2 regions of the Pedobacter sp. genome follow, and region 1 is predicted to be linked to the other one. Evidence: riboswitches for the same ligand, from Rfam matches in the RefSeq annotation. Region 1 holds a riboswitch; the other holds the start of a gene.
What was found. A riboswitch is a leader RNA that binds a small molecule or an ion and turns the genes downstream of it on or off. The one in region 1 is predicted to bind fluoride.
Positions count from the first base shown of each region.

Region 1 (10,605 bases):
CAGCCGAACGGATAGCACCCATATCAAAACTGATCATATTCGCATTTCGAATAATAGGTTCTGTTAAAGTAATATCCTGAGCAAATTCCCCCAATCGGTGTACATCAAAGTAAAGCTTATCCATTACGCTTAAGCTTTCCTGATTCACAAAATAGGTTTGGTAACCAATGTTGCTAAAATTGAAAAGATAATTTGGCTGATGTAAAAAAATCTTATTCAGATAACAATCAGAGCGCGTAGCAATTCCTTCTTCATTATCATCATCGATATCAAATTGATTATCAACAATCACCAGATCCACTTTTTGCTCCAGGTCTTCATATCCCATGTATTGCGCGTAGGTCAAATCCTGACCGCCACCAATAATAACAGGAATAATATTTTTCTTTACCAATTCAGATACCACCATCTTCACTGCAATATAAGTATCGGCTAAAGTAGCACCATGCTTAATATTTCCCAGATCGACAATCCGACTGCTAAAAGCACCTTCATTCAATTTGTAAAACTTCTCCCTAAAATAATCAGGTCCTAATGCACAACCTTCATTATTAACAGCACTTCTTCCATCAAGTACCCCGAAAATCGCCAAATCAAAAGTTTCTTCCGTTAAATCAGGAAAGGTTTCGGTATAAATTTGTGCCCTCAACCCAAGCTGACTGGTTAAAAACCCTCGTTTGGGGGTAAAACTTTCGGGATTAATGGGTGAAAAGAAATCTGTTAATGACATATATTTAAAACTATCGGCTCAAATATCTATTTTTGAATGCGTATTTCCACACATAGCTCAAAAAAAATATAAATGATACTGGTAACAGGCGGAACGGGATTTTTAGGCTCCGAGCTTATTAAACAATTAACCAACAAAGGATTAACTGTTATCGCCATCAAAAGGGAAAAATCTAAAATCCCGGCCATGCTGCAAGATAACCTCTTGATTAAATGGATAACCGGAGATATTAACGAGCCCGCTACACTTGAGGATAGCTTTATTGGCATCACCCAGGTTTACCATTGTGCCGCTTTTGTTTCTTTAAATCCGAAGGATAAAAAAAAGCTTTTTCATGTTAATATTGATGGCACGTCAAACATTGTTAATCTGTGTCTGGAGAATAATTGCAAACTCCTTCATGTGAGCTCTATTGCTGCATTAGGCGAGGCAAAAAAAGGAAAAAAAATTACCGAGAAAGACCTTTGGGAATATAATGCCAAGGCACACGCATATGCATTATCTAAATATGAAGGAGAAATGGAGGTTTGGCGTGGTATTTCTGAAGGATTGAATGGAATAATTGTTAACCCTTCTGTAATCATCGGTAAAAATGCGGGCTTTGAAGGAAGCGGTGCAATATTCAAATTAATTAAAGGCGGTTTCCCATTTTTCACCAATGGCGCTGTAGGTTTGGTAGATGTAACAGATGTAGCCAAATCAATGATTCAGTTAATGGATTCTGATGTAAATGCCGAACGATATATTATCTCATCCGAAAACTATCACTACAAGCAACTTTTCACTGAAATAGCTGAAGGTTTCGGCGTTAAAGCACCCGAAAAAGAAGCAAAACCCTGGATGCTTGGATTGGCCTGGCGGGCTTTAAAATTCTTTTCTATCTTTACGGGCAAAGAACCATCAATAACAAAAGATACAGCCGAAAGCAGTACAACTTTAAGTTATTACAACAATAATAAAATAATTCAGCAAATAGGAATCAGTTTTAAACCTATTGCACAGAGCATAACCGATATTACCCAACACCTAAGATAATGCCCAAACAAAAAGCATATTACATTATCGATTTCGATAGCACATTTACCCAAGTGGAGGCTCTTGATGAACTTGCACGAATCTCTTTGAAAAAACACCCCGAAAAAGAACTGATTTTCCAGAAAATTGAAGATTATACCAATCTGGCAATGGAAGGAAAACTCTCTTTTTCTGAAAGTTTAGCTCAAAGGGTAAAATTGCTTGAAGCTAATGAAGAACATTTAAAGCAATTAATTAAGCACCTTAAAAAGAAAGTATCTACCTCTTTCTCCAGAAATGCTGCTTTCTTCAAAAAACATGCAGATGAAGTATTGATTGTTTCAGGTGGATTTAAAGAATTTATTACACCAGTTGTAAGCCAATACCACATTAAAAAGGAAAACATCTACGCCAATACATTTGTAACCACAGGAGATGGCAAAATAATTGACTACGATCATGCCAATCCCCTAAGTGAAGAGGGTGGTAAAGTTAAACTGCTTCAACACTTAAAACTAGAAGGAGAACTTTTTGGTATTGGAGATGGTTATTCAGATTTCCAGCTTCGTGAAAGCGGATTAATTAACAAGTTTTTTGCTTTCACTGAAAATATTGCACGCCAAACCATTATCGAAAAAGCAGACCACATCACGCCAAGTTTTGATGAGTTCCTATATGTTAACAATCTTCCAAGAGCAATTTCTTATCCAAAAAACAGAATTCTTACCCTCGTAATTGGAGATGTAGATCCAAAAAGTATTGCCTTATTAAAAAATGATGGTTTATCCATCAGGCATAAAACATCTTTCGAAGAGAAATACGTAAAAGATGTAGGTGTTATCCTTTTAGCAGATGGGGAAAAACTAACTAAGGAACAATTAAAAGCCGCAGTTAAACTAAAAACCATTGGTTACCTTGGAAATACCAAGGGCAAAGTGGATACCGATCTTTGCACCAAAATGGGTATCGTTGTTTTTGATGACCCGAAAAATAATCCGCGAAACATTGATTTCGTTCCGAAACGGATGATCGATTTTATGAATACTGGCGCTACCTACCTGAGTTCTAATTTCCCGAATCTTCAGCTTCCTAAAATTGATAAGTCACATCGTTTGATTCATATCCATAAAAATGTTCCAGGAATTATGGCGAAAATCAATACTGTTTTTGCAAAACACAACATTAACATTGTTGGTCAGTTCTTAATGACCAATACTGAGATTGGTTATGCCATCACCGATATCAATGCAGAATACGACAAGCAATTGTTCAAATCACTCAAGAAAATTGAGCAGACTATCAAGTTTAGGGTATTGTACTAAACTAATCACCATTGATCATCTTCTTCATCGGGGATGATCAATGGTAATCATTACCGTCTTTTCAAAAGTAAATGTTTCGGGCTTCCAATACGTTGAGCGCTGTAAATTCCGGTATGACCTGAGAAAAGATATGCAGTTACGCAGGCCAATGCTATATATATCCCCGACTCTGCTCCAAATAACTCTATGCCCATTAAAATACAGGCTAACGGTGTATTTGCTGCGCCGGCAAATACAGCAACAAAGCCCATGCCTGCAAGTAAACCCAAGGGTAGAGGTATAAATAGGCTTAAAAAACTTCCTAACGAGGCGCCTATAAAAAACAAAGGCGTCACCTCTCCGCCTTTAAATCCGGCGCTAAGTGTTAATGCTGTCAGCATAAGCTTTATTGCAAATACATAATAGGCTTGGCGTTCAGTAAAAGAAGCAGAGATTGTTGGGATTCCGAGGCCAATATATTTGGTCGTTCCCATCAAACAAATTATGGCAACTAAAATTATCCCGCCAATTAAAGGTCTAAAAGGAGGATATTTTATTTTCGAGAATAGATTCGATAAACTATGGTTAAGAGCAGAAAAGCTACGTGCAACCCAGCCAAAAACAATTCCACCAGCCAAAGCAAAAAGTATGTTTAAGGTATTTAAAGCTGGCACAGTCCCTATCGAATAATGCGTATGGCCAACTCCCCAGGCCAAACATACATAATGCGCCATTACTGCAGTAATGAATGCAGGAAGTATTGCGCTATAAACCAAACTTCCAACTACAAATACTTCAAGTCCGAATACAGCACCTGCAAGCGGTGTACCGAAAACCGAGGCAAAACCAGCACTAATCCCACAAATGAGTATGATTTTCCGGTCTCTGGGCTTGAATTTAAACAGTTTTGTAAACTGATCGGCGAGTGCACCTCCGATTTGTACCGCAGTACCTTCCCTCCCGGCAGATCCACCAAAAAGATGGGTAACAACGGTTGCGACATAAATTAACGGAGCCATAACCAATGGAATTACCTGCTTAGGACGCTGCAGTTCTTCAATCAACAGATTATTCCCTTTAACTACATCTTTTCCGTAATAATAATAAGTTAAACCAATTAACAATCCGGCTATGGGCAAAAAATAGATGATCCACAGGTGACTTTCCCTCCATTGCGTGACCCAATTTAAACTCTCTAAAAAGAATGCTGATGCCGAACCAATTAAACTTCCTAACAGTGACGCCAATAGCAACCATTTTAAGGTGTTCAAAAAAAGTACTCCGAATTCTATTTTTAGAAACTGGTAAGAAGGCAACAGAAAACCCTCAGTTATTTTTTTAACAGGCATTTTTAATCAATTATCGATAAATTGTAGGAGTCATCAGCCTGTCTGGCGGTTTTGGCGGTACCCCATCGCCATTAATCAAATGTAGAAATTTTAGCATTTCTTCCAAAATCTTTATCAACTTTGTAGCGATAACAACACATAATGAACCTAACACCTGAAATTAAAGACAAACTTAACCAGCTTCAGGAGAAGTACACGGCTATGGGCCAAGATATGGCCTCCTACCTTGATGGCTTGCTCTATGCTGATTTTTTAACCTATTGGGATTACATCCACCTGGATACACTCCTGAGTTTACAAAATCCTAAAACTCCATTCCCTGATGAAGAAATATTCATCATGTACCATCAGATTACGGAGCTTTATTTTAAACTTACGCTTCATGAGTGTAAACAAATTGCTGAACATGAAGAATTAACGGCGAGCTTTTTCACCACCAGGGTTAAAAGAATCAATGCCTACTTTAATGCCTTAACCACCTCTTTTGAGGTAATGGTTGATGGAATGGACAAAGAACAATTTCTAAAATTCAGAATGTCTTTACTCCCGGCCAGCGGCTTTCAATCTGGTCAATACCGGATGATCGAAATATGCTCAACTGACTTTATCCGATTGGTAGATAAAAGCAAACGCGCTGAACTTGCAACTGCAGGTATAGAAGAGCAATTTGAGCATATTTATTGGAAATTTGGTGCAACAGAATTAGCCTCCGGGAAACAAACCCTAACCTTAAAGCAGTTTATCAGGAAATATGCAGATCAGTTTCTACAATTGGCTAAAAACAGGGTACAAACAAATTTCTCCTCCCTCTATCTTCAATTACAGGCCAAAGGTGAAGATGTTACTGCTTTAGCTGAAGAATTGCGGAAGTTAGATTTATACGTGAATGTAGAATGGCCGCTGTCACATTACAAATCTGCAGTAAGGTATTTAGAGAAAGATCCGGTAGATGTTGCCGCCACGGGTGGAACCAATTGGCAGAAATATTTGCCGCCACGTTTTCAAAAAAGAATTTTCTATCCTTTTTTATGGACAGAAGAACAGATGGAAGACTGGGGTAAAGGCTGGGTGCTTAGTGTACTTAAAACACTCAAAAACAAAGATTAATATTCGAAAAAACTATAAAAAAAGCGCCTTTTTTGCTAATTTTGCGCTATAATAATTTAATGATAGCATGAGTGAGCTCTGAATGAATGAAGCACTATTAATCATTCAAAATTCACACATTCAAAATTTCAACAGTATGACCGAAACATTAGACATAAAAATCACCAAGGCTGATCAAACCCGTTTGACAGTTACTGATTTTTCACAATTACCCTTCGGTAAAGTTTTTACCGATCATATGTTTACTGCCGACTACGAAGACGGCGAATGGAAAAATCTTCAGGTCTTACCTTACGGTCCAATTTTAATGAGCCCAGCTATTTCTGCCTTACATTATGGCCAGGCTATTTTTGAAGGCTTAAAAGCATACCGTCAACCTGATGGAAAGATCAGTGTCTTCCGTGCAGACAAGAACTTCGAGCGTTTTAATAAATCGGCTGCGAGAATGTCTATGCCTGCTATACCAGAAGATATTTTTATGCAAGGTCTTGCTGCCCTTATTCAGGCTGATGAAAAATGGGTTCCTTCTCAGGAAGATTATGCCCTTTATATCCGTCCGGTAATGTTTGCTACCGACCCATATTTAGGCGTTAAAGCTTCTGATACTTATAAATTTGCACTGCTAACAACCCCTACAGGGCCTTACTATAGTAATGCGTTAAAAGTTAAAATCGAAACAGAATATACCCGTGCAGACGATGGTGGTGTTGGTTATGCTAAAACTGCAGGCAATTATGCCCGTTCTTTATATCCTTTCGAAGAAGCAAAAAAAGAAGGTTTTGACCAGCTAATCTGGACAGATGCATCTACACATGAGTTTATTGAAGAAGCTGGAACAGCTAATCTCATTTTTGTAATAAATGGTAAATTGGTTACTCCTTCTGTTAGAAGTACAGTATTAGATGGCGTTACAAGAGATACCATTATCAAATTAGCCAAAGATGCTGGCGTAGAAGTAGAAGAAAGACGAGTATCTGTAAAGGAAGTAATTGAAGGTATTGAAAACGGCAGCTTAACAGAAGCTTTTGCTGCTGGTACAGCTGCAACAGTTACCCACATTGGCGAAATTGGATATCAGGGTAAACTTTATAAGTTAACCGATCCTGCTACCAGAAATATTTCTAACGGAATTGCTAAGCGACTTAACGACATCCGTTACGGATTAGCTCCTGACGAATTCGGTTGGAACTGGGTTCTTTAATCAGATTTAACCATTAAAAAAGAAATCCCGACACGTCATGTATCGGGATTTCTTTTTTATATCCACTTATGAGTACAAGGCATCAATAAACTTATCAAACATGGCAGCCTATATTCTCATTTGTCTATTCACTGCCAATATGATTTAAGCAGTAAATACTTAATTTCCAATTATCTGGGATTGAAAAAATTATTTATCCAGAATCACCACACCTTTTGCTTCGAAAGCTAATTCTTTCTTTGGGTCTGTGATTTTTGCTACTTCTTCAGCTGATTTCCTGGCATCTTCGGCATAATGTCTCAGCGTTTCAACCGAAATGGTTTGTTTTTTAGCTACACCGTCTAAAACTACATTTTTACCTACAATGTCTTTAGGCATGAAGAAAGCATAATCTTTGAAAGTTACCCGCATCGGATCACCATTAGGCATTTCCAAAGTCATCCAACAGCCTTTTTTCTTACAAACCTCAACCACTTTACCTTCAATCTTCATATCCATCTGCTTCTGGTCACCCATTGTAGCTTCCATTTTAGCTGCCGGTTTAACGTTACCCGGTTTTACCCCATCACCAAATTGTTGGCCCTTGTAATCTGCTTGTGCAAAAGCAAAAACAGCTATCAAACAAAAGCTTAGAGTTAAAATTATTCTTTTCATTATAATATCTTTTAGAATTTGCAGTTATATAATCTGAATTCAAATTTAGATAAATTTTCGATACTTAGTTGAGACATTTCTTATGACTTAACGGAGGATATAATTTAATGTTAAGTTTGAAAAACACTAACCAAAAAACTTAAAAAACACTCCAATATTGTTTAAGCACTTGATTCTGTAACAAACAAGTTATAAATTGTATTAACTAAACAACCAAACTATGATAGAGACGTATAATATGATCGCCGGTTCAGTTACCATTCTTATTAGCATTTTCCTGCTATTTTATCTATGCAAACCAGAGGGGAAAGAAAGGTCGCATTAAGAAGGTAGGTGTCAATTGGAAATCAGTGATTTAAATGCATTCCAATTGACATCCCGAACAAACAAAGTTAATCTGTCACAGATTCACCCCAGCCATAGTTTACTTATTTCCTCCATTAAGGCCAACCTCAACTTTGGCAAACAAAATCCTTAATTAATCGTTTTAGCCTGAGCCTTGGTTTTTTTGCCAATGGGTATTTATAGGTTAAAGATTTAACTCATGACAGGAAAAGCATTAATTTTTGTAGGAATAACAATAGGATTAGTTTCTTTTTTTGGTTTTCAGTATATAGTCAAAAATCCGAGTGCAAGCGCTGGGAGAAAGAACTAAACTTGAGGCCTATAAATTGAGATAATAAAAAAAATCCTCGCTAGCTACCGCTAACGAGGAAAATCATCCCTATTGTTATAGATCACATCCCATGACGTACAACATATATCATTAGGCAAATCTTACTCCAAAGCATAGACTACAACAATAAACATTTTAACTAATTGTAATTCAACTGTTTATGTTTTTAAAAAAATAATTTTAAAATTAATTTTCTGAGAAGCGGGGAATGTTGGAGAAATATTGTGGAATTTTGGGGAATTTATTCCCCAAAACAATCTGTCATTTAGCCGAAAATTAGACTAAAAACCTCCTCAATCTTGCTCACTGCTTTAACTTCTAACTGATATTTATCCAATGCCAGTCCTTTAAGGTTATATTTAGATATGTAGATCGTTTCAAAGCCCAATTTATCTGCTTCGGCTATTCTTTGCTCAATTCGATTAACAGCACGTATTTCTCCTGACAAACCGACCTCAGCTGCAAAACAATTTTTGGATGATACCGGGATATCTTCATGTGAAGAGATTATAGCAATCAAAACCGCCAGGTCAATAGCGGGATCTTCGACTCTTATTCCACCAGCAATATTTAAAAAAACATCTTGGGTACTTAAGCGAAAACCACAACGTTTTTCTAAAACAGCCAGCAACATGTTCATCCTTTTGGTATCAAAGCCTGTAGCCGATCGCTGAGGTGTTCCATAAGCCGCATGGCTAACCAATGCCTGTGTTTCAATTAGCATCGGTCTGGCGCCTTCTAACATGGCTGAAATAGCAATTCCGCTAAGCTCTTCTTCACGTTGGGAAAGTAAGATTTCTGATGGATTAGAAACCTCCCTTAAACCACTTCCCTGCATTTCATAAATTCCGAGCTCTGCAGCAGCTCCAAACCGGTTCTTTATTGACCTCAGGATGCGATAAACATGATGCCTATCGCCTTCAAACTGCAAAACGGTATCTACCATATGTTCCAAAATCTTGGGCCCTGCAATAGCGCCATCCTTGGTAATGTGACCGATCAGGAAAATAGGGGTTCCGGTCTCCTTCGCAAAACGCAATAATTCAGCTGTACATTCGCGTACTTGCGAAACGCTTCCTGGTGTCGAATCTATATGTGAAGAATGAAGCGTTTGGATAGAATCTACGATTAAGATTTCCGGCTCTAAAATCTCTATCTGTTTAAAAATATTCTGTGTAGAGGTTTCCGTTAAAATGTAACAATCTGCTGATGGTTCCTTAACAATTCTTTCTGCCCGCATCTTGATTTGTTGTTCGCTCTCTTCGCCAGAAATGTAAAGCAGTTTCTTCCCCTTTAAATTAAGGGCTAACTGGAGCATAAGGGTAGACTTACCAATCCCTGGTTCACCCCCAATCAGCACCAGGGATCCTTCTACCAGGCCACCGCCTAAAACACGGTCTAATTCCTGATCGCCTGTTAATATTCTGGTTTCTGTTGAAGTTTGTATTTCCGCGACCTTACTCGGTTTGCTCAACCTGCGGCTCCCCGATTCTGTTTTCCAGGTTGGAACTGCCGAAGTACTTTTTTCTACAACTTCTTCAACGAAAGTATTCCATTGACCACAAGATGGACATTTCCCTAGCCATTTGGCCGATTCATAACCACAACTCTGACAGAAATATGCTGTTTTTGATTTTGCCAATTGATTTAAATTTTAAGACTTACGAAGTTAGATTTTAGTTATCGAAATCAACAGATAACTTTTACACATCCGCGTACCATGAAATATTCTTCCACAAAAAAAGGCCTGATGTGAAATCAGACCTTTATAACTTGTAATGTAAATCTTATTTACAACTTTATTTCTTCATCTTTTGAAGAGATAAAGTGAAATTCGGTTAAATAATATGATGATTGTGCCTTTACTTTAACCCACTGACCATATTTAAAGAACCAACGGCGTTGCAGGCTGAAAATACCTTTTGTGATGAACGCTTCGATGTAAGGATGAACACAAAGTGTAATGCCTTTTTCATTTTGCTCTCTTAAAATATAATTGAGGTTATTTTCAATATCATCCATTAAAACAATACTTGCCTTAATTTCTCCCGTCCCGTCGCAGGCCGGACATTTTTCTACCGTAACAATATTCATTTCCGGACGTACACGTTGTCTGGTGATCTGAACCAAACCAAATTTGCTTGGAGGCAAAATGGTATGCTTAGCTCTGTCCAGCAACATCAATTCCCGAAGATGATCAAATAATATCTTACGGTTAGCTGGTTTGTGCATATCGATAAAATCGATTACCACAATACCGCCCATATCACGCAGGCGCAATTGTCGGGCAATTTCTTTAGCCGCCTCTTTATTCACCTGTAAAGCGTTATCTTCTTGATTTTCTTTACTGGCTGTGCGGTTTCCACTGTTCACGTCAATAACGTGAAGTGCTTCGGTGTGTTCTACAACTAAGTAAGCTCCACCAGGTAAGTTTACTGTTTTGCCAAAAGCATTTTTAATCTGCTTTTCTACTCCGAAATGATCAAATATAGGTTCTTTCTGTTTATAAAGTTTCACAATTTTCTCCATTTCCGGGGAGATATCATGAACATAAGAACGAATATCATCGTAAA
Region 1 is NZ_OZ257244.1:2,577,031-2,587,635, forward strand. It holds gene ACQY77_RS10295 (formimidoylglutamase) at 1-730, opposite strand, end outside; gene ACQY77_RS10300 (NAD-dependent epimerase/dehydratase family protein) at 803-1,765, shown strand; gene ACQY77_RS10305 (HAD-IB family phosphatase) at 1,765-3,066, shown strand; gene ACQY77_RS10310 (voltage-gated chloride channel family protein) at 3,117-4,394, opposite strand; fluoride riboswitch at 4,412-4,473, opposite strand; gene ACQY77_RS10315 (tryptophan 2,3-dioxygenase family protein) at 4,536-5,501, shown strand; gene ACQY77_RS10320 (branched-chain amino acid aminotransferase) at 5,638-6,702, shown strand; gene ACQY77_RS10325 (DUF4920 domain-containing protein) at 6,892-7,356, opposite strand; gene radA (DNA repair protein RadA) at 8,298-9,674, opposite strand; gene ACQY77_RS10335 (Rne/Rng family ribonuclease) at 9,824-10,605, opposite strand, start outside.

Region 2 (10,605 bases), 1.5 Mb from region 1:
AAGCCCTGCGACAGAGGAAAACATGGGCCTGATACGCGTTGCCGCCATATCATAGATTTCTTTCAGACTGCGGGATTTGGCCGAGAGTACAAGCTGGCCTACTGGCAGTGAAGAGGCATCAAAGCGGACCACCTGCGGAGGCAAAGCGCCTGGAGGGAAGAACTTCATGGCCCGGTTAACCTGCAAGGCAACTTGGGCAGAAGCCTCTGCCATATTGGTGCTTTCATAAAAACTCAGCTTTAGCATCGTCAAACCCTGAATGTTTTTGGCGGTAATATTCTTAACGCCATTAACATAAAGAAACTGATCCTGTAGACGAGTGGAGAAGAAGCCCTCCATCTGTTGTGGAGACATACCTCCGTAGGATTCAATAACATATATTGTCGGCGAATTAAGCTGGGGGAAAATATCTATTGGGATCTTCAGCGCACTGAGAACTGCAAAGAGCAGTAAACTCGCGGTGATCACCACTGTTGTAATCGGCTTTTTCAGGGCCGAGGTAACCATTGACATATCTTTATTATTTTAATGTGTTTAACAGTGAATCTACTTGGTTGGTGGCGATAGCCTTTTGAAAAAGCGCCCGGATGTACAGATATTTTGCGTTGACAAAATCGGTTTCTGCACGGTAAAGGATGGTCAGGGCTGCATTGAGCTCAATGATGTCGGTCAGCCCGTTCTTATAAAGCGAGAGCTTCTGGCGATACCCTGCGGCCGCTGCCTTTAGCTGGTTTGGTATTTCATCGAGTCTTTTATGCGCGGTACTGATCTCAAGTCCTGCTTGAAGGGCGGCATTTGATAACATTAACCTTTCCTGCTGTAGTTCCTTTAAGTAAAAATTGCTACTGGCCTTTTGGGTCCTAAGCTTCAACTGACGCCTGCGCAGATCAAATAAGTTATAACTGATCCCTACGCCCACGAGGTAATTTTCCCGTTGCCATTCCAAGCCATTCGAGAGACTGTTGAAATTATCATTGGCATCAATGCTTGATCCCCTTGACCAGGCAGCAGCTTGCAGGCTTACCTTTGGATTATAGGCTTTTTTGACCAGGTTTTCCTTCTCAACGCTGCTTAGATAATTGCTTTTGTAGAAATCAAGCAGCGGATGGCTTGAACTGTCGGTCAACTTTACCGATAGGTTTACCTCAAGCGATTTTAGCCGATCCAGGATCGTACTGTCAGCGACAATACTTTCCGGATTTAGCCCGCTGATTGCTGCAATGTCGAGCTGAACCTGTCTGTAGGTATTGTCCATTTCAATATAGTTCAATCTTGATTTGGAGAGTTCGGCCCCTGCGATACTGGTATCCACACCCGGACGCACACCGCTTCTGGCAAGGGATAAAATCGAACGGTTGATCTGCTCATTGCGACTGATATTGCTTGCTTGAATGGATAGCATGTCCTGAAGCTTTAGTAGACTCAGGTAATCATCAATAGCGATGGCCCTTGTCTGGTATCGGCGCTGGGCAAACTTGGATCGTTCAACGACAAGTTCTGATTTGGCGACTGCATTCTGAGCTTTATAGGCACCAAAATTATAGACCTCCCAATCAAGGGAGACAATACCAAGATTAGTAAGTGTAGCCTTGGTAGTGCTTTCAGTCCTAACACCTCTGGAATTGGAGGGAACTATACCAAAGGCCATATAAGGTCCTGCCACGTTATTGTTTGAGCCCAGATCTGCCTGATAATTAAGCTTCAGATTTGGAAGGGCATTCGCCGCGGTCTCTCTTAACTGGGCGGCACGTATATCAACTGTTGCTGAATCAGCGGCCAGTGAAGGTGAAAAAGCGGTCACGTGATCGATCAGATCAACGATCCCGATGGGCTTTGGGGAGGTTTGGGCATGGCTTTCCAGCCCCATATATAAAAGTGGGAACAAACAGAAAATCTGTTTAATACGGATCATGTCTTTAAATTAAAATTTAAGGAAAAAGATTTGACGGACGTCTTGGACAGGAAACACGGTGATTAACCGGCCGTCGTCACTTCATCATTTGAAGGACCTGTCAATAAAAGAAAATTGAGATAAATCTCAGATCCGAAAGACCTGGTTGGAAATATAAATTGGGACTGATCCGGCAATCCTGTATCTGATCTCAAGAAAATACCTGTTTAGGTTAGAGGCTAAAAGCGAAAGCCCCAAAAATAAGATGACGCCGATAAGAAAAGCTTCCAAAACAGGAAGCACGGTTTTCTTGCGTTCATCAAGGATACACTTAAATTGTCTGGTAATTTTTGAATCCTTTCCAAGCGGAGAAAAGCTACCTTTGTACTGCGCAGCTGATTTTATTCCCCGGGCGGACTCTAAAAGGGAGAGGTTGGATAAAAAAAAGATATTGCCCAAAGAGATAATCAGGTACAGCAAGACGACTCCAATTATAGAGCAATTTGGTACCTGCTTAACTTTCAAACCCTTCAAATTTAACAACCTAAATATATAGGCGCTAAAATCTGCATTAATCTAAAAAGATGAGAGGATAAACCGCAACAAAACCGTTACAAAATATCAACAAATATTAGGTTACGATATTTCTCACCCTACTTTCGATTGTCATCGAATAATTTCTTTTTCCTATACTGTCCCTCCATCTTGTTGTTCAAAACTTTATCAAAATTAACCACAGCTTCACAATGCTCAAAAAGGGTCGAACTTCCGCGGGTTGACCCTACTAAGTGGCAATATGAGGCATCTAAAAAGTATGCCTCTTATTTTTTAAACATTAAGAACTTGAAAATAAGTCACTTACAATAGATTAAATTGAATTTTTCGGTTCGAACTTTTTAGAATTTTCCCTAAAATTAAGATATACCGCAACTATTTATAAAACACCAATTGTCTAGACATCAGTGTTGAACTCCATAAACTGCTATCTAATTAGCCAAATAAGCATGTGGATTAGTTTCAATTGCGAACATCGATCAGCTTGAATATTATTCAATTATAGGATAAACGGGGGGAAATCCGTTTGGTCTAAATTTTTTTACAATTATGCGCAAATGCCATGTAGCTTGCATTTAATTTAGAAGGTACATACCCTCGGTTTAACAACGTGATTGATTTAACACCGCCATTGAAATGAAATTTGTATTTTTTGTTTTTTGAAATAATTTGATGAAGCGGGAATTGAAAGTTCATGCATTATTTAATGCATTCCTCAACTCGCATCTAGCCTTCATTTTCATAGAATTCGAATTATCAAGTACTCATCATCAAAAACTGAAATTCTTATTTGAATAATGGAATGAGTTTATGAGAATCATATCCTAAAAAACCCATTTTTTTAAGGCTAGAGAAAGGACATACCAAGAACAACCTCAAACCTTGGTAAATATCAAATAATGAGGGAATAATGAAAATAAAATGAATGGAATAAATTTGCCTATTTATAAAAATGAAAGGGCAACTAGAATGCTGCCCTTAATCAATTAATGCTCACGGTGATTGGCATCTTAAGCAGCTACTCCTGTCATTCTTCTGCATTCTTCCGCACAAGCCTTACAAGCATCTGCACATTCCTGACAATGCTGGGTATGATGATTACTACACTCATCTCCGCATTGCTGGCAAATATCTGCGCAAATACGGCAAATGTCTTGAGCAAAAGAGCTACCCATACTCATCAATTGAGCGGCAGAGTAGCAGATGGCTGCACATTGCATATCAAGCTCAATACACCGCGCCATCATTTTCACGTCTTCTTCCTGAGTGCATGAACTTGCACAATGATTGCAAATTGAAGCACACTTTAAGCATGCATCAATACAGTTTTTCCATTCATGGTATCCCATAACTTTAATTTTTTAGGGTTATAAAAAAAATTCCTATATAGATAACATGGTTATTTCCAGGCGGTTTCATTTTGTTTAAGAAAAGCTTTAATCCCGTGATATGATGCTTGTTTAAACGGTAGAAGAATAAGAAACTGGTTCTCGTATTCAAATAAGGAGGAATAGTGATAAATTAAATTCTCAACACCTACTTTAAGATTTTGCACATCATTTTATTAGTATTATATTTGCAATACGGAAATGGTGTCCTTCCGATTCAACCGCTTTTTTCAAAAGCTGATGGCGCCTACAATAGAAATTCCAGCAGGTAATAAAATCTGCCGGTCAAAGTATTGTAGGTGAAAAAATTAAAAATAAATTCTCAACTCTTATTGCTGGCAGCTATCTTAATTGCGCTTGTCTTACTTTGTCTGTCTGCCAAAGTGAGATCAGTGTTAGCAATGGTCCTGCCGGTTGAAACTGAATGGTTCTTGTGGATAAATCAGCACCATAATGCATTCTGGGATACGATCATGTACTGGGCCAGTGATAAGCGTTTTTGGCTTCCTTTTTATGCCTTCATTATTTATTGCCTCTTCCAGAATTTCTGCAAAAAAATTTGGCAGGTTCTTATTACCATTGCGCTACTAGTTGCTAGTGCAGATCAGATTGCTTCAGGACTGATTAAAAACACCGTTAAGCGTCTACGCCCTTCCCATGAACCGAATCTAACTACGATCATTCATTTAAGTAAAGCAGGTGCGGGTGGGATGTATGGATGGCCATCCGCTCTTTCATCACCTATCTTCAAAAGCATTCTTTCCGCTGGTTCGGCATTTACCGGATCATTGCCGGAGCAACGGTTCTTGTACTCATTTACTTTGGAATTATTCAATAACGGAAAATTAACATAAAACTATGTGGTGGATCTACGCGCTATTATCAGCTTTCTTTGCTTCCCTTACGGCCATCTTTGCAAAAGTCGGCGTAACCAATGTCAATTCTGATTTGGCTACTGCCATACGAACGGTGGTAATACTGATTGTAGCCTGGGGGATCGTAATGGCCAGAGGCGAACTTAAAGGAATTACGGAACTGTCAAAGCATAACCTGCTATTTCTTTTTTTATCTGGCCTTGCCACCGGCTTGTCCTGGATATTCTACTACAAGGCTTTGCAGATCGGGAAAGTGTCCCAGGTCGCCCCTGTTGATAAGTTGAGTGTTGCCCTAACTATTATACTTGCAATGGTGTTCCTGAAAGAAGCTCTTACCCTGAAAGTATTCTTTGGTGCCCTGCTGATCATTGGGGGAACACTGGTTTTGATCTTTTGAGAAACTCAATTATTTGTAAGCAACCGAAATACTAAAAATCAATATAAAACAAAAAACTATGAAATTAACTAAAATTCATGCCCGTGAAATTTTGGATTCCAGGGGCAATCCGACAGTAGAAGTAGAAGTCACTCTTAACGGAACAACAGCAAGGGGTATTTCTCCATCCGGGGCAAGTACGGGTGAAAAAGAAGCCGTAGAGCTTAGAGATGGTGATCCAGAGCGCTATAATGGTAAAGGCGTGGAAAAAGCAGTAAAAGGGATTAACGTCGAAGTCGGCAAATCAGTCACCGGCTTATCCTTTGAGGGTCAGCAGGCCTTCGATGATCATATAATTGGTCTGGATGGAACCGAGAATAAATCAAGGCTCGGCGCAAATGCGATGCTTGCGGCCTCAATCGCCTTCGCCCGGGCTTCGGCCGTTGCAAAAGGGATTCCCTTGTATAGGCAGCTAGTGGAAAGGGAAGGTTACGTAATGCCCGTACCGTGCATGAATGTCATTAATGGGGGAAGGCATTCTGATAACAACATCGATTTTCAGGAATTTATGATTGCCCCTCATAACGCCCCCTCGTTTAAGGAAAGTATCCGTATGGGCGAAGCTGTTTTTCATTCCCTGAGAAGTCTGCTAAAAGCGAAAGGCTATTATACCGGAGTTGGTGACGAAGGTGGGTTTGCGCCAAATCTGAGTTCTAATGAGGAAGCCGTCCAAATCATCATGGAAGCGATACATATTGCCGGTTTTGCTCCAGGCAAGGATATTTCCCTTTGTCTTGACCCAGCGACCAGCGAAATGTGGAATAATGGAAAATATGAATTTTATAAAAGTTCTAAAGAACGGATCACAACAGATGAAATGATTGGCTTTTGGGAAGGATGGTTAAAAGAGTACCCAATTATCCTGTTGGAAGACGGGTTGGGCGAAAACGATTGGGAGGGATGGAAAAAGCTGACCAGCCTTTTGGGAGACAAAGTGGAATTGGTTGGAGATGATATATTCTGCACCAACCCGAGTATTATCCAGCAGGGAATCGACCAGGGCATTGCAAACAGCGTACTGATTAAATTGAACCAGATCGGTACAGTTTCCGAAACGCTAAAGGCCGTAGAACTAGCCCAAAAAAACGGTTACAATTGCTTTATTTCTCACCGCAGTGGTGAAACTGAAGACACGACAATTGCGGATCTGGTTGTCGCTACCGGTGCGGGGCACATCAAAACAGGAAGTGGCTGCCGCTCTGAAAGGGTATCTAAATTTAACCAGTTGCTTCGGATAGAAGAAGAACTTGGTGATAGGGCATCATTTGCAGGAATCAATACTTTTTATAAAAAATTATAAATCAGCCGCTAACCTACAATGAAACATAATAAATTTTTATTTGAACACCTTTCGGTTTTTAAATATGCGGTTCGATGGACGCTGCTTATACTTCCTGTTGCCATTGCAATAGGAAGTATGGTTGCCTTGTTCCTTTGGCTGCTAGGCTGGGCCATTCACTTTCGCTTTCAGCATACCTGTCTCATTTTTCTGCTACCTTTAGCAGGTATTGTGATCCACCTGATTTATCAGTCAGTTGGTAGGTCCTCAGAAAAAGGAAATAACCTGATCATGGATGAAATCCATAGGCCGGGTGGTGGAGTGCCCAGGCAGATGGCGCCAGTAATCTTAATAACTACAGTGATTACCCATTTGTTTGGCGGATCGGCTGGAAGAGAGGGAACCGCGGTACAAATCGGAGGAAGCATCGCAGGAATGTTTAGCCGCTGGTTTAAGCTAAATGAGGTAGACACCAAGATGCTCCTTACCGCGGGAATTGCAGCCGGGTTTGGGGCGGTGTTCGGAACACCGCTCACCGGTGCCATATTTGCAATGGAAGTTCTGGCCATTGGAAGAATAGAGTACAAGGCTTTACTTCCCGCATTAATTGCCAGCGTGCTTGGTGATCTTACTGTCTCTGCCTGGGGCATCCATCATACCGCTTATCACATCGATCTCATAGAGAAAAGTGCCTACTTTCTATCTGAATACCTGCCGGTAAACCTACTCCTGCTTAGTAAGGTTATTCTAGCATCCACATTGTTTGGTCTGGCCAGCTACCTGTTTGCTGTAATGGTGCATGAGATCAAGGCCTTTTTTTCTAAAGTATGTAAGATCCAGTGGCTTATTCCTGTTATCGGTGGTCTGATTATTATAGGCTTGACTTACGCCATCGGGAAACCGGATTACTTAAGTTTGGGCGTGGATAGCGAATACCAAGGAGCCGTTACAATTCCCTCTGCTTTTCAGCCTGGTGGAGCAGATACTTGGAGCTGGTTATGGAAGACCATTTACACAACTTTAACATTAGGAACTGGATTTAAAGGTGGTGAGGTAACGCCTTTGTTTTATATTGGCGCAACATTAGGCAATGCACTTTCGACCTTATTAAATGCTCCAGTTAGTTTGTTTGCTGCCCTTGGATTTATTGCTGTTTTTGCTGGTGCAACGAATACACCCCTTGCCTGTACGATTATGGGTATAGAACTTTTTGGTAGTGAATACACCATGTTTTTTGCGGTAGCCTGTTTTACAGCCTATTTTTTCAGTGGCCATTCAGGTATATATTCTTCACAGCGTATTGCGGTACCCAAAATATTTACGGGAACATAAAATATTGACTTATCCTGTTCCTGTGGATTATCATAAAGAGGTGAAATTTTTATAAGATCCTTGACCAATGCAATCAGCAATTTATATCAAAAAACAACGCTATATCGACCGCTTTCCTTCCTCTCTTTTCTAAAGCATCAAGTACAGATGATTTAACTGCCTATGTTGTTTTAATAAGGTAGAGCAGTAAAAGTATACTGGCTATGAAAACTAAAGCGGTTAAAACTTTAACAAAAAGTGTTGAATGGTAATACACCCCCTGATTCAGTTGTTCTTTCGTTGAATTATATCTTAAGTAAGAACAAATGATAGTAATTGCTCCCAGGGCAACTAGAAAAATCCCGATAATGCGGGAATCTCCGGTTTGGTGCAGGGGCACTTTACTCCCCAGTGCGGCACTGATCTGCTTGATAAATAGCGAGAATTTCATCACCACGAAGCCAAATCCCATGATACCAATACTGGTTCTGATCCAGGCCAAAAATGTTCTTTCATTAGCCAAATGGTCTCCTGCATGCTGTTTGGTGTTTTCCTGATCTTGAATTTTCATCTTGTTCTGTATCGGTATATTACAGCAATATATTTGCATGTTATGTCAATATCGATGCCAGTTTGGAGATGATAACCCTGGTATCCCGGATGCAAGTAAGCCTGTTTGATTCAGTGCCGGCAGGATAGCAGGTAACTGCAATTTCTTCGATAAACGATAAGCCTGATAGGTCAATAGATTCTTTAACCTCTTGTTCAATGCTTTTCATTAGGATCATGATTAATCGGGGTTGATATGTTCTGATTTTATGAGCTAATTGCTCTATTCCCCCCTGCCTCTGGTTTTTTCTGATTTTAACTGACGATTTATCAATAGGTGTACAAGTTAGATGTTCCAAAAAGCATCCCGTGCCTTTAAAGAACTGCAAAAAATCTTCTACAGATTTAAAATCGCCAAATACCTCACTAAATGCAAGATAAATTGTTCGAAACAGATTAGTATTTCCCAGGTAAAAATGTTTATCGTCACCTCCAGGAGCTTCAGAAACAAAGAGCAGCAGCACTTTAGCTGGCTGATATTGCCTCGAAATTTCGGTAACACTATACATTATAGTTGTAGCTTTTAGCGAAGCGCATAAATAGTTCCGCCAGAGCGTCCTGCTGACCATGAAGCTGAATGAAATGAAACGGCCTTTCGATAACCATATCCTTGATATCTATGATGCGGCATTCATTATTCTTGAGCTCTTTCAATATGGAGTGGATAGATAAAAAAGCCAGGCATTTGCTGTGAATCAAATAGGATTTAATGCTTTCGGTACTACCTAACTGCATTTCTATATTTAAGTCCCCCACCTTTATCTGGTGTGCTTTTAAAGCATATGCAATAACATCTAGTGTACCAGAACCAGGTTCACGAAGTAATAAATCATAATCCTTCAACTCATTCGGTTTGATCATTTCCTTTTTCATGGCATAATTGTGACCAGAACACACCAGCACCAGCTCGTCTTTTAGATATTGTTCGTATTTAATCTGTGGGTTCCGGGAGATGCCTTCAATGATTCCAAAATCTATTTCCTTAGCAATCAAACGCTGCTCTACATCTTCTGTGTTTCCGGTAACCAGTTGAATTTGTATATCCTTAAACTTATTGTGAAACTGTGCCAATACAGGTGGAATGATATATTGTGCCACAGTACTGCTGGCACCAATCCTCAATATTCCTTTATGCTGTTTAGTAAGTAGATTCATATCATATTCCAGTTCCCGGTAAGTTCCAAAAATCTGTTCTGCGTAATGCAACAATAATTCGCCGGCTGGGGTGAGGCTGATTTTTTTGTTTCCACTGCGTTCAAATAATGACATTTTGAACTCCTGCTCTAATTCTTTAATGTGTTTGGTTACAGCAGGCTGACTGATAAATAACTCTGCCGAGGCCTTTGTAAAATTCAGCCTTTTAGCGACAGCATAAAATACTTGCAAACGGAAATCTATCATACACGGTTTTAGTAGATAACCTAAGATACAAACAATTTGTTTCAACGGGTACTGACATCATAACCTTACGTTATCATCAATAACTTTTTATGCTTTTTCTGATGAGTAGAATAAATGCACATTTGTAACAGAAAAATATTGGTTATGAATAAGGAATCAACAGAAAAAGAAATCAGACAAGCACTTATATATACAGCCAGGACAACGGCTATCATTGCGTTTCTATTTGTTGCTTGTGGAACCATTTTCATCTGCACTTTATTTTTTAATGGGCAGCCAGATGTAGTGACAGCAAAAACCAAACAGGATGTGGAAACCGGTATAGCTGCTGTTAACGTCAAAAGCCAGGTTGTACCTGCTGATGCCTGGAAAGCGCCTGATGAAAATACGATTCCGGCGGACACCAAGTACGGCCAGATGATCAGGTATGGCAAAGAATTAATAGCACATACGAGCAAATATTTTGGGCCAAATGGATCCATAGCCCGTATTACAAATGGTATGAATTGTCAGAATTGTCACCTCGAGGGTGGAACCAAACTGTTCGGAAATAATTATGCTGGTTTTATTTCCAGTTTTCCTAAAATGAGTGGCAGATCAGGAAAGGTTGAACCTGCATCGGCACGTATTGCAGAGTGCTTCAATCGAAGTCTTGCAGGCAAAGTACCAGACGAATCTAGTAAAGAGATACAGGCAATGCTGGCTTATATGAAATGGCTTGGAACAGGTGTAAAAAAAGGGGAGAAAGTGTTTGGAACGGGAACCGAAAAATTAAAATTCCTGGATAGGGCAGCGAATGTCAAACATGGAGCGATTTTATATACCAGTAAATGTCAAAGTTGTCATGGTGCAAATGGTGA
Region 2 is NZ_OZ257244.1:4,086,590-4,097,194, reverse strand. It holds gene ACQY77_RS16810 (efflux RND transporter permease subunit) at 1-513, opposite strand, end outside; gene ACQY77_RS16805 (TolC family protein) at 521-1,912, opposite strand; gene ACQY77_RS16800 (four-helix bundle copper-binding protein) at 3,457-3,693, opposite strand; fluoride riboswitch at 4,023-4,091, shown strand; gene ACQY77_RS16795 (hypothetical protein) at 4,134-4,688, shown strand; gene ACQY77_RS16790 (EamA family transporter) at 4,693-5,106, shown strand; gene eno (phosphopyruvate hydratase) at 5,165-6,445, shown strand; gene ACQY77_RS16780 (voltage-gated chloride channel family protein) at 6,464-7,756, shown strand; gene ACQY77_RS16775 (YidH family protein) at 7,917-8,306, opposite strand; gene ACQY77_RS16770 (hypothetical protein) at 8,347-8,853, opposite strand; gene ACQY77_RS16765 (LysR family transcriptional regulator) at 8,846-9,745, opposite strand; gene ACQY77_RS16760 (c-type cytochrome) at 9,890-10,605, shown strand, end outside.
Region 2: another riboswitch for fluoride. It lies ahead of ACQY77_RS16795 (hypothetical protein); the one in region 1 lies ahead of ACQY77_RS10310 (voltage-gated chloride channel family protein).